Regions from separate parts of the Psychrobacter sp. UBA6739 genome, predicted to be linked through region 2. Evidence: predicted binding sites of a transcription regulator. Region 2 holds the regulator's gene; each other region holds the start of a gene.
The links. Region 2 encodes PhoB, which activates phosphate uptake and scavenging genes when phosphate is short. Its sites were predicted from a motif close to TGTCATNAANCTGTCATAA; they were not measured.
Positions count from the first base shown of each region.

Region 1: a site for PhoB is predicted at 926-944, ahead of B2575_RS11885 (porin). Genes of this name have one in related genera too.
Region 3: a site for PhoB is predicted at 2,465-2,483, ahead of B2575_RS11275 (inorganic phosphate transporter). Genes of this name have one in related genera too.
Region 4: a site for PhoB is predicted at 1,131-1,149, ahead of pstS (phosphate ABC transporter substrate-binding protein PstS). Genes of this name have one in related genera too.

Region 1 covers NZ_DKHR01000055.1:15,495-19,133, reverse strand. Annotated here, with positions in the region: gene B2575_RS11890 (malate synthase G) at 1-349, shown strand, start outside; gene B2575_RS11885 (porin) at 1,082-2,164, shown strand; gene B2575_RS11880 (CTP synthase) at 2,360-3,639, shown strand, end outside.
Region 2 covers NZ_DKHR01000015.1:53,311-56,949, forward strand. Annotated here, with positions in the region: gene B2575_RS03650 (DUF1287 domain-containing protein) at 1-64, shown strand, start outside; gene asd (archaetidylserine decarboxylase) at 352-1,188, opposite strand; gene dtd (D-aminoacyl-tRNA deacylase) at 1,301-1,756, shown strand; gene phoB (phosphate regulon transcriptional regulator PhoB) at 1,913-2,617, shown strand; gene phoR (phosphate regulon sensor histidine kinase PhoR) at 2,698-3,639, shown strand, end outside.
Region 3 covers NZ_DKHR01000053.1:30,668-34,306, forward strand. Annotated here, with positions in the region: gene B2575_RS11265 (FFLEELY motif protein) at 1-25, opposite strand, end outside; gene B2575_RS11270 (ATPase) at 279-1,907, shown strand; gene B2575_RS11275 (inorganic phosphate transporter) at 2,516-3,639, shown strand, end outside.
Region 4 covers NZ_DKHR01000022.1:16,058-19,696, reverse strand. Annotated here, with positions in the region: gene thiC (phosphomethylpyrimidine synthase ThiC) at 1-558, opposite strand, end outside; TPP riboswitch at 805-929, opposite strand; gene pstS (phosphate ABC transporter substrate-binding protein PstS) at 1,222-2,385, shown strand; gene pstC (phosphate ABC transporter permease subunit PstC) at 2,582-3,535, shown strand.

The DNA of each region.
Region 1 (3,639 bases), on a different contig from region 2:
GCGTTGGGTAAACCAAGGCGTTGGTTGTTCTAAAGTACCGGATATCAATGATGTGGGTCTAATGGAAGACCGTGCGACTTTACGTATCTCAAGTCAACATATTGCCAACTGGTTGCATCACGATGTCGTGAGCGAGCAGCAAGTGATGGATACGATGAAGCGTATGGCAAAAGTAGTTGATGAGCAAAATGCAGGCGATAGTGACTATCAGACGATGGCAGATAGCTTTGACCACTCTTATGCATTCAAAGCGGCCTGTGACTTAGTGTTTAAAGGTCGCGAGCAGCCGAGTGGCTATACTGAGCCATTATTACATCAGGCACGCCTTGATCTAAAAGCAGGCTGCTAATATTGCGCAGGTTAATATTAGAATATGGCATGCTTGATATTACATTATGAGACTTATATGACTGACTAGGCTTCTTCTTGGTTTTTATACTTAATAAGAAGTCTGTGATAGCCATTGACTAAGGTTATAGTCTGGAAACAAGAGCAGTGAAAATACCTTTTTTACTGTTCTTGTAGCAATTTTTCGATCTCAATTGTGACTGTCAGTATGTCATAAACCACATTTATTATTTTTTATTAGCCGTACTTGTTAATGAACAAGTACGGCTTTATTTTTGTTAATCAAAGAGTATTCATTACGATAGTTTCAAGTTCTTGGTAATTATATTAATCAATAATATCTTTATCTATTTGAGCAGATAGGGATTTTTTTACAATGAACCACATTCTATAGTAGATATGGTGTTCAACAAATACTGGGTTTAAAAATCTAAAAAAAATGTTGCAAATTATGTCAAAGTTGTTATGCTTGTATTCGAAGTATGAGTTTGGTAACGGATGTTACGCAACGGAGCGATAAAGACCTAAGATTACATGGCATTTACTTTTTAATCCCAGTTATGTAAGTCATTGTTTTTTTCATCTTACTGTAATAGAACTTCGCCACACTTGTTTCTGACTAATCTCGGTAGCCAGTTACACATTATATCTTTGAGGATTTGTGACGATACCATTATGAGCACCAGCTAATAATAGCTAGCTTATTACTAAAATTGTAAAGTGGAGATACCCCATGAAAAAACTACTTTTAGCTACAGCAGTTGCTGCCTTATCTGTATCTGCAGCCAATGCAGCACCAACTGTTTATGGTAAAGCATTCTTAGCTGCCGACTACGTTAATGCTGAATATAATTCAGTTGGTAATGTAAATGACTTTGATGAAGATACAATAGAAATCAACTCTCATTCTTCACGTTTAGGTTTCAAAGGCTCTGAAGCCATGACTGCTAATACTGATGTTATTTATCAATTAGAGTATGGCACAAGCATCGATGGTGATAATGATACTTTCTCTAACCGTGATACATACCTAGGTATTAATAACAAGCAATTCGGTGAGTTCCGTGTTGGTAAAAACCAATCTAGCCTAGACAAAATTAACAACGTTGTTGTTAACGAAGGCTATTGGGATAACATGGGTACGAATGAAATGGAAGACGACGTTGTTGAAGCGTTGAATATGGCTGATAGTGGTCGTATTAATAGCTCAGTGATCTGGGCTGCACCAAAATACAATAACCTACCATTAGAATTGTATGCTATGTATAGCTCTGATGATGATAATTTCAACAATGATGCGGGCTTCGGTGTTGCAATGATGTTTGACCAAGGTACAGGCTTCACTGCTGGTGTGGCTTATGATAAAGACCAAAACATCAATGGTGATATCATCCGTGGTACGGCCACTGTAGACTTAGGAAAATACATCGCAGCCCCTATAACACTCGGTGCTTTGTATCAGGTTGCAGATTATGACTTTACTGGTTCTGAAAAAGAAAAAGGTCTAGTTGTGAGTGCTCAAATGGCGCTAGCTAACTTTGCACGTCCAGCTTCTATTTACACTCAGTACAACAAGACTGACAATCTAGCTGGTATTGATAACGCTGAATCAGATCAGATCGTTGTTGGCGGTAAGTACTTCTTTAAAGACAATATCATCATGCATGCCTATGCTGGTATGAACAATGCTGATAACGTTAATACTATGTATAACACTGGTGTTAAAGATCCTATTACTAATAAAGACATACTTGCCAAGGTAAAAGGCGATGCTGAAGTATTCGTAGTTGGTACTGGTCTAGAATACAAATTCTAATCTAAGCATTAGAATCTGATTATAAAAACTCATCCTTCGGGGTGAGTTTTTTTTGTTATATCCTTTTTGAGTGGGTAGTGCGTTATAATAGCTAAGTACTAAAACTTGAATGTTTCAAAGAGTTTATGCTTTTGCCCTATATTTTTTGACGTATTTTTAGTAAAATCCTTCTTTACCAATTACCGACAGAGTACTATGACCAAGTTTATATTTGTGACCGGTGGGGTAGTGTCCTCACTAGGAAAAGGTATCACCGCAGCCTCTCTTGCAGCGGTCTTAGAAGCCCGTGGCGTGACCGTCACGATGACCAAGATGGATCCGTACATCAACGTCGATCCAGGTACGATGAGCCCATTCCAGCATGGCGAAGTATTCGTCACCGAAGATGGTGCAGAGACTGATTTAGATTTGGGTTACTATGAGCGCTTCTTACGCCATTCAAAAATGAGTAAGAGCAATAACTTTACTAGTGGTCGTATCTATCAAAACGTCTTGAATAAAGAGCGCCGTGGTGAATATCTTGGTGGTACAGTACAAGTTATTCCACATATCACTGATGAAATTAAGAGTAAAATCTTAGCCAGTGGTGAAGGTTATGATATCGCTATTATTGAGATTGGCGGTACGGTTGGTGACATCGAATCGTTACCATTTATGGAAGCCGTCCGCCAAATGCAAGTAGAGCTTGGTCGCAATAGAGCCATGCTGATGCATTTGACGCTAGTTCCTTACATTGCTAGTGCAGGCGAAACCAAAACCAAACCAACGCAGCATTCAGTAAAAGAGCTACGTTCTATCGGTTTGCAGCCTGACATATTGATTTGCCGCTCTGATCACCACATCTCGCAAGACAACCGTCGCAAAATAGCGTTGTTCACCAATGTGGAAGAGCGTGCAGTCATTATGTGTGAAGATGCGCAAAGTATTTATCAAATACCACGCACGCTTCATGAGCAGGATCTTGATGATTTGATCTGTGAGCGTTTTGGTTTAGATGTACCAGAAGCAGATTTGAGTGATTGGGACAAAGTGGTTGAAGCGCAGCTTAATCCTGAAATGAGCCTTACGGTAGCGATGGTTGGTAAATACGTCGAGTTACCTGATGCTTATAAGTCGATCAACGAAGCACTGCTGCATGCTGGTATCACTCATAAAGCCGATGTCAAAATTGACTATGTTGATGCTGAGCGTCTAGAAGACGATGATAGCTTATTGGCGCAGCTACACAATGCTGATGCCATCCTAGTACCGGGTGGTTTTGGTGAGCGTGGTACCAATGGTAAGATAAAAGCCATCACTTATGCTCGTGAAAACAACGTGCCATATTTAGGTATTTGCCTTGGTATGCAGCTAGCAGTGATTGAGTACGCGCGTAATGTACTCAAAATCGATGCCAACTCTTCTGAGTTTGATCGCAAAACGGCAGAGCCTATCATTGGTCTCATCACTGAGTGGTTAGATGAGCGCGGCGAATT
Region 2 (3,639 bases):
ACGCGGTACGCAAGAAGAAAACATCTTGTTTGCTTATCCTATTCTCAAGCACTTTCGTTATTAACTACTTTCATTATTAACTAGGGTGTGTCATCAATTAGATTGTGAGGCTTAAAATGAGAAAAATTGTAGATAAACAAGGAAGAAATTGCCGTTAACATGAACATATTGACAAAATTTCTGACGATATTTAGCAAAATTTAGCCATTTTAAGACCACTAAATGTATTCATGTGCTAATTGATGACACGCCCTAATATGTTGCGATGAGATAATTATCCACAATAAAAAGCTCAGTTCAACATAGATTAGGATGCTGAACTGAGCTTTTTTGAGTCGTTAAATCGCTTGCCTATGGAGTGTTAGCGACACCCAATAGCTGTCCCATTTTTACCACACTATCGGCTTTCATACTGTCTTGCCAATCTGCTTTTGCGCCTTTTGGTAGAATGACAATTGCGGTTGAGCCTAAATAAAAACGCCCCAGCTCATCGCCTTTTTCAAAGCTCATATTGTGCTCAGCTTCTTGAATATCATCAGTGCGGGAAATTTTACCAGTTGCCACCGTTTCGATACCAGCGACAATCATCGCCCCAACCATCACCACCGCTGCTTTACCATATACTGTATCAAACAGACAAACCAAGCGTTCATTACGCGCAAATAAGTCTGGCACGTTCGCCGCCGTAGTATTGTTGACCGAAAACAGCGTACCCGGTACATAACGGGTTTTGGTCAGAGTGCCGGCGAAGGGCATATGTACACGGTGATAGTTACTGGGCGCAAGATAAACCGTTGCAAAACTGCCATCCGCAAAATAGCGCCCATCTTCACTGTCAGCAAGAAGTTGACCAACGTCATAATAGCGACCTTTTGCTTGGAGCAATTTATGGTCGTCAATTTGACCCAACTGCGAGATAATACCATCGGCAGGACTGACGATACCATGAGGCGTCATGTCGATAGGGCGCGCGTCTTCTTTTAGCTCACGAGTAAAAAAGTCATTGAAGCTCTCATAGGCGTTGAGACTTTGGCGCTCATACTCGTCCAAGCTGACGTTGTAGGCTTTAGCAAAGCTACGGATAAACGTGCGTTTAACATAAGGATGGCGGCTAGCGGCTAGACGCCCAGCAACTTTACTCAGTTGCTGCTGCGGGACAAGCTGTTGTAAAGTAGTGAATACATTCATAATGAGGCTACCAAAATAGGGTGTGATGTAATAATTAATAAGCAAGAGAGTGGCCGTATTTTATCATGGACGGCGTATTATTGTATGGGCATAATTGGTAAGGAATCCGTAAATGAAAGCACTTATACAGCGCGTACGCCATGCTAGTGTCACCGTCGACGCGCAGTGTGTTGGTACGATTGAGCAAGGCATATTGGCTTATATTGGTTTAGGGCCTGATGACGACCTAACAAGCGCCCAGCGCATGGTGGATAAAATCCTCACCTATCGTATTTTTGATAATGATGATGATCCTGCCAAGTACGGCAAACTGGATAAAAACGTCCAGCAAGTTGGTGGCGGACTGTTATTGGTATCACAGTTTACGCTAATGGCAAAAACAGACAAGGGTCGTCGCCCTGACTTTGGTGGTGCGATGGCACCTGATGCGGCGCAAGCGTTGTTTGCGCAATTGGTCGCCTATGCCAACACGCAACATCCAAACGTGGCAACTGGTCAGTTTGGCGCTAATATGCAAGTGTCGAGCGTCAATGACGGGCCATTGAATTTCTTGTTAGAAGTGAATTGAGTAAACTAAGCATTAGCCGTCACGAGACCTATGAACCACTTAAAAGTTGAATGTCATTAAACTGTCATAATTACCCCGTCTAATAGGGAGCAGCAGGCGAGCATTTATCGCCTTTTTTGTCAGCTAAATGTTGTCCTCTAACACTGAGAATGCCGTATGTATAATGAGCAAATTTTGATTGTTGAAGATGAACCTGCGATTCGTGAAATGATCGTCATGACGCTAGAGATGGCGGGATTTGATAGTTTACAGGCAGCGGATGTATCTGAGGCGCACCAACAAGTAGTCGATCACCGCCCTGCGCTGATTTTGCTAGATTGGATGCTGCCCGGAGATAAAAGTGGCATTGATTTTTGTCGATTGCTCAAAAACGATGAGCTACTCGCTGAGATACCAGTCATTATGTTGACGGCTAAAAGTGAAGAGGACAGCAAAGTGCATGGCCTTGATGCTGGTGCTGATGATTATATGACCAAGCCTTTTTCGACACGAGAGTTAATATCCAGAATCAAAGCAGTATTGCGTCGTAGTAACGCGCTCAGTAGTGATAAACCTATCGAAATCGGCAATTTGAGCCTTGATCCCAAAAGTCAGCGAGTGACAGCGGCTGGTAAAGTGGTTGATGTTGGTCCTACGGAATATCGATTATTGGCATTTTTTATGAGTCATCCAGAGCGTGCCTATACGCGGACGCAGCTGCTAGACCAAGTATGGGGCGGTAATGTATATATCGAAGATAGAACCATTGATGTGCATATCAAACGTTTGCGGACATTACTACGACCACATCAATGTGATACGTTGATACAGACAGTACGCGGGACAGGCTATCGATTTTCTAGCTTTATTGAACCAATTTAACGGACGGTTTTTATTCGCTATAAAAGCAGTATGTCAATCGTAGCACAGTGAAAAACGGCGAATAGTGATAAGGATGATGGATGAACACCCTAATATCGGCTCAAGGCGACCAACAAAATAAATCACTGCTAGCAACTCAGCAGAATACAACGGATCAACTCAAAAAAATTAGAAGCGCACTACGCGCATTACGAGATGCGGTGGTTTTGCTCAATGACGATGATGGGCTCGAATGGTGGAATCAGGCCGCCGAAGATTTAATGTTGTTACAATTATCAGATAAAGGTAAGTGCATTTTTGACTTTATCAGTGCGCCTGAATTTCGTCAGTATTATCAGGCGACGACCAACCCTAACGATGGCGCTCAGGATGGTGTGCACATTGTCTCGTGGCGCGCGCCCAAGCGTTATCTAAAGTGTGAGCTCACGCCTTTTGGCGATGAGAAGCTGCTCATCATTTATGATGTGACGCGCTTGCATCATTTGGAGGAGATGCGCCGCGATTTTGTGGCGAATGTCTCGCATGAGTTACGCACACCGTTGACCGTCATGATGGGCTATCTAGAAAATTTTTCGGATCAGCCAGATATGCCGCCGCATTGGAAGCGCGGGTTTGAGCTGATGAGCCAACAGACTGCGCGTATGAATAGAATTGTAAATGACTTATTGCTGTTATCTCGTATCGAAATCGAAGAAACCCATGAGCTCAGTTATATTGATATGACCAAGCTGCTGACCCATGTTTATGATGATGCGCAAGCGTACAATCAAGAATATGGGCATACCATTCACTTGCAGATTGACACTTATGACGGACTGTATGGCTCAGAGATGTATCTAAATAGCGCGCTTTCTAATCTGGTGATTAATGCCATCAAATACACGCCCAAGGGCGGTAATATCGCCATTAGCTGGACAAAAACGTCAGAAGGTTGCCGATTTGCCGTCGAAGACAACGGCATTGGTATTGCACCTGAGCATATCGCACGGTTGACGGAGCGTTTTTATCGTATTGATAAAGGT
Region 3 (3,639 bases), on a different contig from region 2:
GTTGTAAGTCGGCTAAAGAGGCCATGGTCAGTAAACCTGCATAAAAGTAAAGAGGGTTAAAAGGTTGCGAATAAAAAGCTCAGGATAAACCATGTTTTATACTTTTGGTTTTTGTATTTATAGAGCGTAATTACAGCATGTGTCTGAGATTGTGTTCACCTTAAAAGAAAATAAAGCAGAATACAAATGTCAAACTGTTACATAGCAGCGTTATTTACCGAATTGCTGCAATGCTATGATGACGCTAACACGCTTTCAATCATAGGATGATGACAGTTATGAGCAAAAATAATAAGACGACTGAATCCACCGCACCACAAGCGCTAAGTGCACAGTTTAGTGAGCAAATTGTTGATGAGCGCCTAACCCCCAATCCCCTGAGCCAGTTTTCTATGGACAACGATGCACTGAGATTGGCACTGGTCACGGCCCAATATGCTCTACGAGCAACGCGGCAGCAGACGCCGCCAATCCTCAATAAACCAACAGGGCTATTGGTATTGGTCAATGGTATGGAGCAGGCAGGCAAGGGCACTGCTGTCAAGCAATTGCGCCAATGGGTAGATCCTCGACTACTTAAAGTTGAGGCAACCGTTGGTGATTGTCCCTTAGCGTATCAGCCGATTTGGCAGGCACATACCAAGGCGTTACCTCGTCATGGCGATGTAATGGTTTATTTTGGCAACTGGTATGCTGACCTGCTTTATAGCGTCATGCGTATGGCAACGTCAGACAACGACAAAGCGTTACCGATTGCGCAATGGCAAGCCTATTTACAGCAGCAGCTTATTAAGCTACAAGCATTCGAACAAGATTTAGCTGCCAATCAAACCCGACTGCTTAAATGCTGGTTCCATGTCGATATCGAAACGTTGCAAGCGCGACTGAATGACGATGAAGCCGATCCGCAGTTTTTATACCAAATTGACTGGAATAGTAAAAAAGTTATCGAAACCTTTAATCAAGTGGCTACCGTTCTGCTACGCCAGCAAGATGATTGGATCATCATTGATGGTGATGACAAGTCAGATGCGGCTGACCACTTTTGCCATGAAGTGCTACAAGCGATGCAAACCGCGCTAATGAATAGTAAAAAAAATACAGTAAAAATCTCTGATAAATCAAAGGCTAAGAAGCAAGCTCAGCAAGCACTCAAATCAGCAAAGTTTGAACCTGTAAAAATTCCTAAATTTTTAAAAGATATCGATGATGCAGAGATTGATAAGTCGGACTACCGTGATGCGTTGGTAGAAAAACAAGTTCGCCTTGCCCAGTTGCTGCGTGCGCGCAAAGGGCGTCATATCGTTTTTGCCTTTGAAGGAATGGACGCTTCTGGCAAAGGTGGCGCGATCAAAAGATTGGTGGCGCCGCTCGACCCACGCGAGTATCAAATTTATAATATCAGTGCGCCAATGCTATATGAGCTGCAACATCCTTATCTATGGCGTTTTTGGACCAAACTTCCGAACGAGCAAACCGACCGTATCAGCCGTATTGCCATTTTTGATCGGACTTGGTATGGGCGCGTTTTGGTTGAGCGCATTGAGGGTTTTGCCACGGATGAGGAATGGCAGCGTGCTTACGATGAAATCAATCGTTTTGAGGCGGATTTAGCCGCGGCGGGGACAATCGTTATCAAATACTGGTTGGCTATCGATAAAAAAGAACAGCTTAAACGTTTTGAGGCACGTCAGGAGACACCGCACAAGCAGTTTAAGCTGACGGACGATGACTGGCGTAACCGTGATAAATGGTCGGATTATGTGCAGTCTGCGGCGGATATGCTGGCACGTACCGATACAGAGTACGCACCGTGGTGCGTCATCGCGACCAATGAGAAGCGTCAAGCACGTTTGGATGTTTTAGATCATGCGATTAAGCAACTATCAGCGGTGTGTGGCAGCTGATATGCGATTGGTCATTATTATATATTTAACGTTAAATAAATTCAGGGAAAGAGAGTATAATGCGGCGTTACAGCAGGATGTTTTCTAACACATATGCTGGCAGTTACAAATCTTGCAATATCATCATGCATTATGCGCTTATATTTAATATAATAGGCGCGTAATAGCTCCTGCTGTGCACTAAACTCACTGAGTGAGTAGCGTGTTTTATCCTTTGACACAGACATTTTAATCACTCTGGTTAATAAGTTTGGTAAAGGTTCTTACAATAGCAGTTATTAGCATCAAAATTATTACTACGACATCTCTAAGCCGCAAGCTGCTGTAATCAGACGATTTGGCAATATTCCTTGCGGCTTTGTGACATATTGAGTGATGTGTTTTACCTTATTTACTATCTTTACGTACAATAAAATACGAGTAAATATAAGGTAAGCGCTAGGGTAAAGCACCAAGATAGCAGTAAGAAAAACCGTTTTTTAGCAAGCATATTGCGCGTTTCATATACGTTATATTAATGTCAGAAGCTATCACGAGCATTATTAATAGCCGCGCAATGTCATCAACCGCCTATAATTTCAATCAGCTTACGCAGGACGTATCAACGTATGGGTATTAGCAACAGTTCTACAGAGCCAGTCAAATCAGTCGGTTCTATGAGAATAAATCTATTTTTTGCCATTTTACTGATTGCGATGACCGCCTACTTTTTGTGGTGGGGTCTAGATTACACGATGCGTCAACAGACGACGCTATTTATTGTGGCTACTGCTTTTGGTGTCTTTATGGCATTCAATATTGGTGGTAACGATGTCGCCAACTCCTTTGGTACCTCAGTAGGTGCAGGGACATTGACCATTCCACAAGCGTTGGGTATCGCAGCGATATTTGAAGTGTCCGGAGCCGTACTGGCAGGTGGTGAAGTCACCGATACCATTCGAAGCGGCATTGTCGATTTAGATGGTCTTTCAGTAACGCCCAACCAATTCATTTATGTCATGCTGTCAGCGCTCATCGCTGCCGCATTTTGGCTGTTATTTGCCACCAAAAAAGGTCTGCCCGTTTCGACCACGCACGCCATTATTGGCGGCGTTGTTGGTAGCTCTATTGTATTAGGTATCACGTTAGGTGGTACTGAAATGGCATTGTCAACGGTGAATTGGAGTACGATTGGCACCATCGCGATTTCTTGGGTATTATCACCGCTATTGGGCGGCGTTTTGTCCTATGTATTATATGGACAGATTAAGAAAAATATCATCGAATATAATGATAGAACAGAGGCGCACATTGCGACTTTGAAAGGCGACAAAAAAACCTTAAAACAAAACCACAAAGAATTTTTGGACGGTTTAACAGAATCAGAACAACTTGCCTATACGTCAGCGATGTTGCGTGATCAAGAAATCTACAAAGATGATGATTGCGATGTTGAAGATTTAGAGACTGATTATTATAAACAGCTTTATGAGATTGAAAATGAACGCAGCAACCTTGATACGCTAAAAGCGTTGAAGCAATGGGTTCCTATCATTGCGGCTGCAGGCGGCGCGGTCATGGCCTCTTTGGTCATCTTTAAAGGTCTAAAGAATGTCAATAATGGCATGACGACGCTGCAAGGCTTTTTAATCATGGGTATGATCGCGGCGCTAGTGTGGCTTGCGACCTTTATCTATACCAAGAGTATCCGCGGTAAACATAAAGAAGATTTGACCAAAGCGACGTTTATTAT
Region 4 (3,639 bases), on a different contig from region 2:
CTGCGTGACGTTACCTGCTTTGCCATCGACATCTTTGGCACGGCGAGGTTTGTCGATATGAGCGAATCTAAGGTTAGCAGTGCTGATATCGCGGGCGCGTGCCATTCCGTAAGAGCTAGACAGTCCGCTTAATTGCTCGGTATCACCGCGCTCAGCAATCCAGCCTTCACGCAGTTTCGGCAAGCCTTTCGTCAAATCAATCTCGACGTTGGGGTCGGTATACATGCCAGAGGTGTCATACACATAAAAGGGTGGATTCTGTTCCCATTCGTTCTCAGAAACGCCTTGCACAGGAGTAGGGTCAAGGGTGATCTCACGCATTGGTACTTGAATATCAGGACGTGAGCCTTCGATATAAACTTTACGGGACGCGGGCAAAATACGGTGTAAGTCGCGAGCATCTTCTTCAAAGCGCACGTCTGTTTGATCGCGGTGAGCGGGTGTTTTTAGGGCGTTTGCTTTTTTGTCCGCTTTGCTGTCAGTGGCATTGAGTGAGGCGCTGGCTGGGATATGGGTCTGAGCGGCACGGGTATTCGAGGTGGGGTTTGAAATAGTCATATGCTGTCCTAGCGTGTTGGTTTTTGAATAAAATCAACACCGCCAGTATCTGCGGAGGTAGCATCTGTTATCTAGACAAGTTTATATTGTGAGTACAACCCTACAACCAAAAATATCGTCACAGGTATTGGTTATCAAATATCAGACGCAGCTTTGTATCGATCGTCGCTATCAGGTCATGCATTACGCATATTCAGACAGTAGTGATGATAAAAAGGTATTTCTACGCGTCCATTGTCATAAATAACAAAGTGCTTAAGACTTCCCTGCGTCGGTACTAACCGCATCAGGTTCGGCGGGTGATCTCTCAGCGAATGTATTAGAACCAACGATCAGTCAGTCAATAATACACCGCACCCCGAGTCTGTCAGTGTTGTAAATCAACTCAATACTAACAAAGTTCTGCAATGAGGGCTAATGATATTTAGATGAAAATATCAGGCGTTGATTTTGAGGTTCGATGTTTTTATGAGAACGACTCTAGAGTACCAGTGATTAAAATCACTTGATATTACTTAGCTGTAGATAGCTTATCTAAATATTATGTAAAGCGAATGAAAGATTCTGGAGGTTGTCATTAAACTGTCATAAAAATTTGGCAAGATAGCACGCATGTCACAAACAATGCTTTTTTGTATCGTTGTTAAACTTTAGGAGTCCTACATGCGTTATTCGTTATTAGCAGTGGCCGTTAGTTGTACATTAGTGCTTACGGCATGTAATAAATCGACTGAAACGACAGAGTCAGCTGCGGATAGCAGTAGCGCTGTCACCACCACTGAAGCAACTACTCAGACAGCATCTGCTTCTGCAGCAGGTTTTAAATCTGCTGAGAATATCGCTATGAATATCACGGGTGCAGGGGCATCGTTCCCGCAGCCTATCTATGCTAAATGGTCTTACGACTATAACGCTGCTACCGGTGGTCAAGTCAATTACCAGTCGATTGGCTCTTCTGGTGGTATCAAACAAATCGAATCAAAGACAGTCGATTTTGGGGCGTCTGACGCGCCGATGACGCCTGAAGAGCTAGACGCAGCAGGCTTGATTCAGTTTCCGACGGTTATCGGCGGTGTTGTACCTATCGTAAACATCGACGGTGTTGAGCCGGGCGCGTTGAAATTAGACGGTGCAATGTTGGCAGACATCTATTTGGGTAAGATTAGCAACTGGAATGACCCTGCAATCAAAGCCATGAACCCAGATTTGACCTTGCCAGATGCAGCAATCACGACGGTATTCCGCTCAGACGGTTCAGGGACAACGTTTAACTTTACGGATTATCTTGCCAAGGTTTCACCAGACTGGAAAGACAGCGTCGGGGTTGATAAAACAGTCAAATGGCCAACGTCTGCGACTGGTGCAGGTGGTAAAGGTAACGAAGGGGTTTCAAGCTACGTCAACCGTATGAAAAACTCTATCGGTTATGTGGAATATGCTTACGCTAAGCAAAACAACATGTCACATACTGCATTGAAAAACGCTGCTGGCAACGTCGTTCAGCCATCTGCTGAGACATTTGCTGCGGCAGGTGATATCGACTGGTCAAAACAAGCGGGCTTTTATAAAGTCATCACCAACTCTGAGACTGAGCAAGCATGGCCGATCGCTGCTGCGACCTTTATCTTGGTACATAAGCAGCCAGAGAATCCTCAGCAAGTGGCTGGCGTGTTGAACTTCTTTGATTGGGCTTATACCCAAGGCGACGATAATGCCATGGCACTCGATTACGTACCATTTTCTGATGCAGCCGTTGCCTTATTCAAGGAAAAATGGAATGAGGTAAAAGGCAGTGATGGACAGCCTGTTTATAAGCCTGCTCAGTAACCTGTTTCTGCTAAATATTCTTTAATACCTTGTCAGTGCCTTACTAGTCCCTTTCGAGTTATCCTCTCGAATAACTATTCTCCGGTAGTTATTTGAGAGGTTTTATCACAGCAAATTTGATGACAAGTTTGTTGTGATAAAACCGAATGAATGCTTCTACTATTTTGACTTGATTCTATTTAATGCTGAGACACTTATGAATGATTTAAGGTCCCAACTGGCTAAACAAAAGCGTTATGACTTATTGTTTGTGAATGCTACTAAGGCTTTTGCCATATTAGTACTCTTATCGTTGGGCGGCATTTTAGTCTCCTTGATCATTGGAGCGTGGCCGAGCATTCAGGCATTTGGTCTTGGATTTTATACCAGTAATAATTGGGATACGGTCGCCAATGAATACGGGGCGCTAGCACCTATCTATGGTACGTTGGTGACATCCTTTATCGCGATTTTGATTGCAGTACCAATCAGTTTTGGCATTGCCATATTTTTGACCGAGATGTGCCCAACCTTCCTCAAAAAACCACTTGGTATTGCCATTGAGTTATTAGCGGGTATCCCTTCTATCATTTACGGTATGTGGGGTTTATTTGTCTTTGCGCCTTTCTTCGGTGATCACATTCAGCCATGGTTCATTGAACACGTCGGTCCACTACCCATCATTGGTAAGCTATTTACGGGTGCACCAATGGGATTGGGCATGTTTACCGCCTCGCTAGTACTTGCCATCATGATTATTCCATTTATCGCCGCCACCATGCGCGATGTTTTTTCGGTCGTGCCAGACCTGCTCAAAGAGTCGGCCTATGGCATGGGCGCAACGACGTGGGAAGTCATGTTCAAGATCATTTTGCCGTATACCAAAGCTGGCGTGGTTGGTGGCGTGATCTTAGGACTGGGTCGGGCATTGGGTGAGACGATGGCAGTGACTTTCTTGATTGGTAATGCCTTTAACATCAGTCCGAGTTTATTTACCTCTGGTGTCACGATTACCTCAGCATTGGCTAACGAGTTTGCCGAAGCGTCGAGTGAGCTACATTTGGCTTCCTTATTACATTTAGGCTTAATCTTATTTGTCATCACCTTCATTGTGCTATCTCTAGCAAAACTCATGCTCATGCGCATGGATCACAAGGCAGGCAATCGGTAGTCGTTTGACAATCTCGATAGGTTTTTTACGGATTTATTGGACATCAATAAACATTGATAGATATTGATAGATATTGATAAAAGATATGGGAAATAAATAGTATG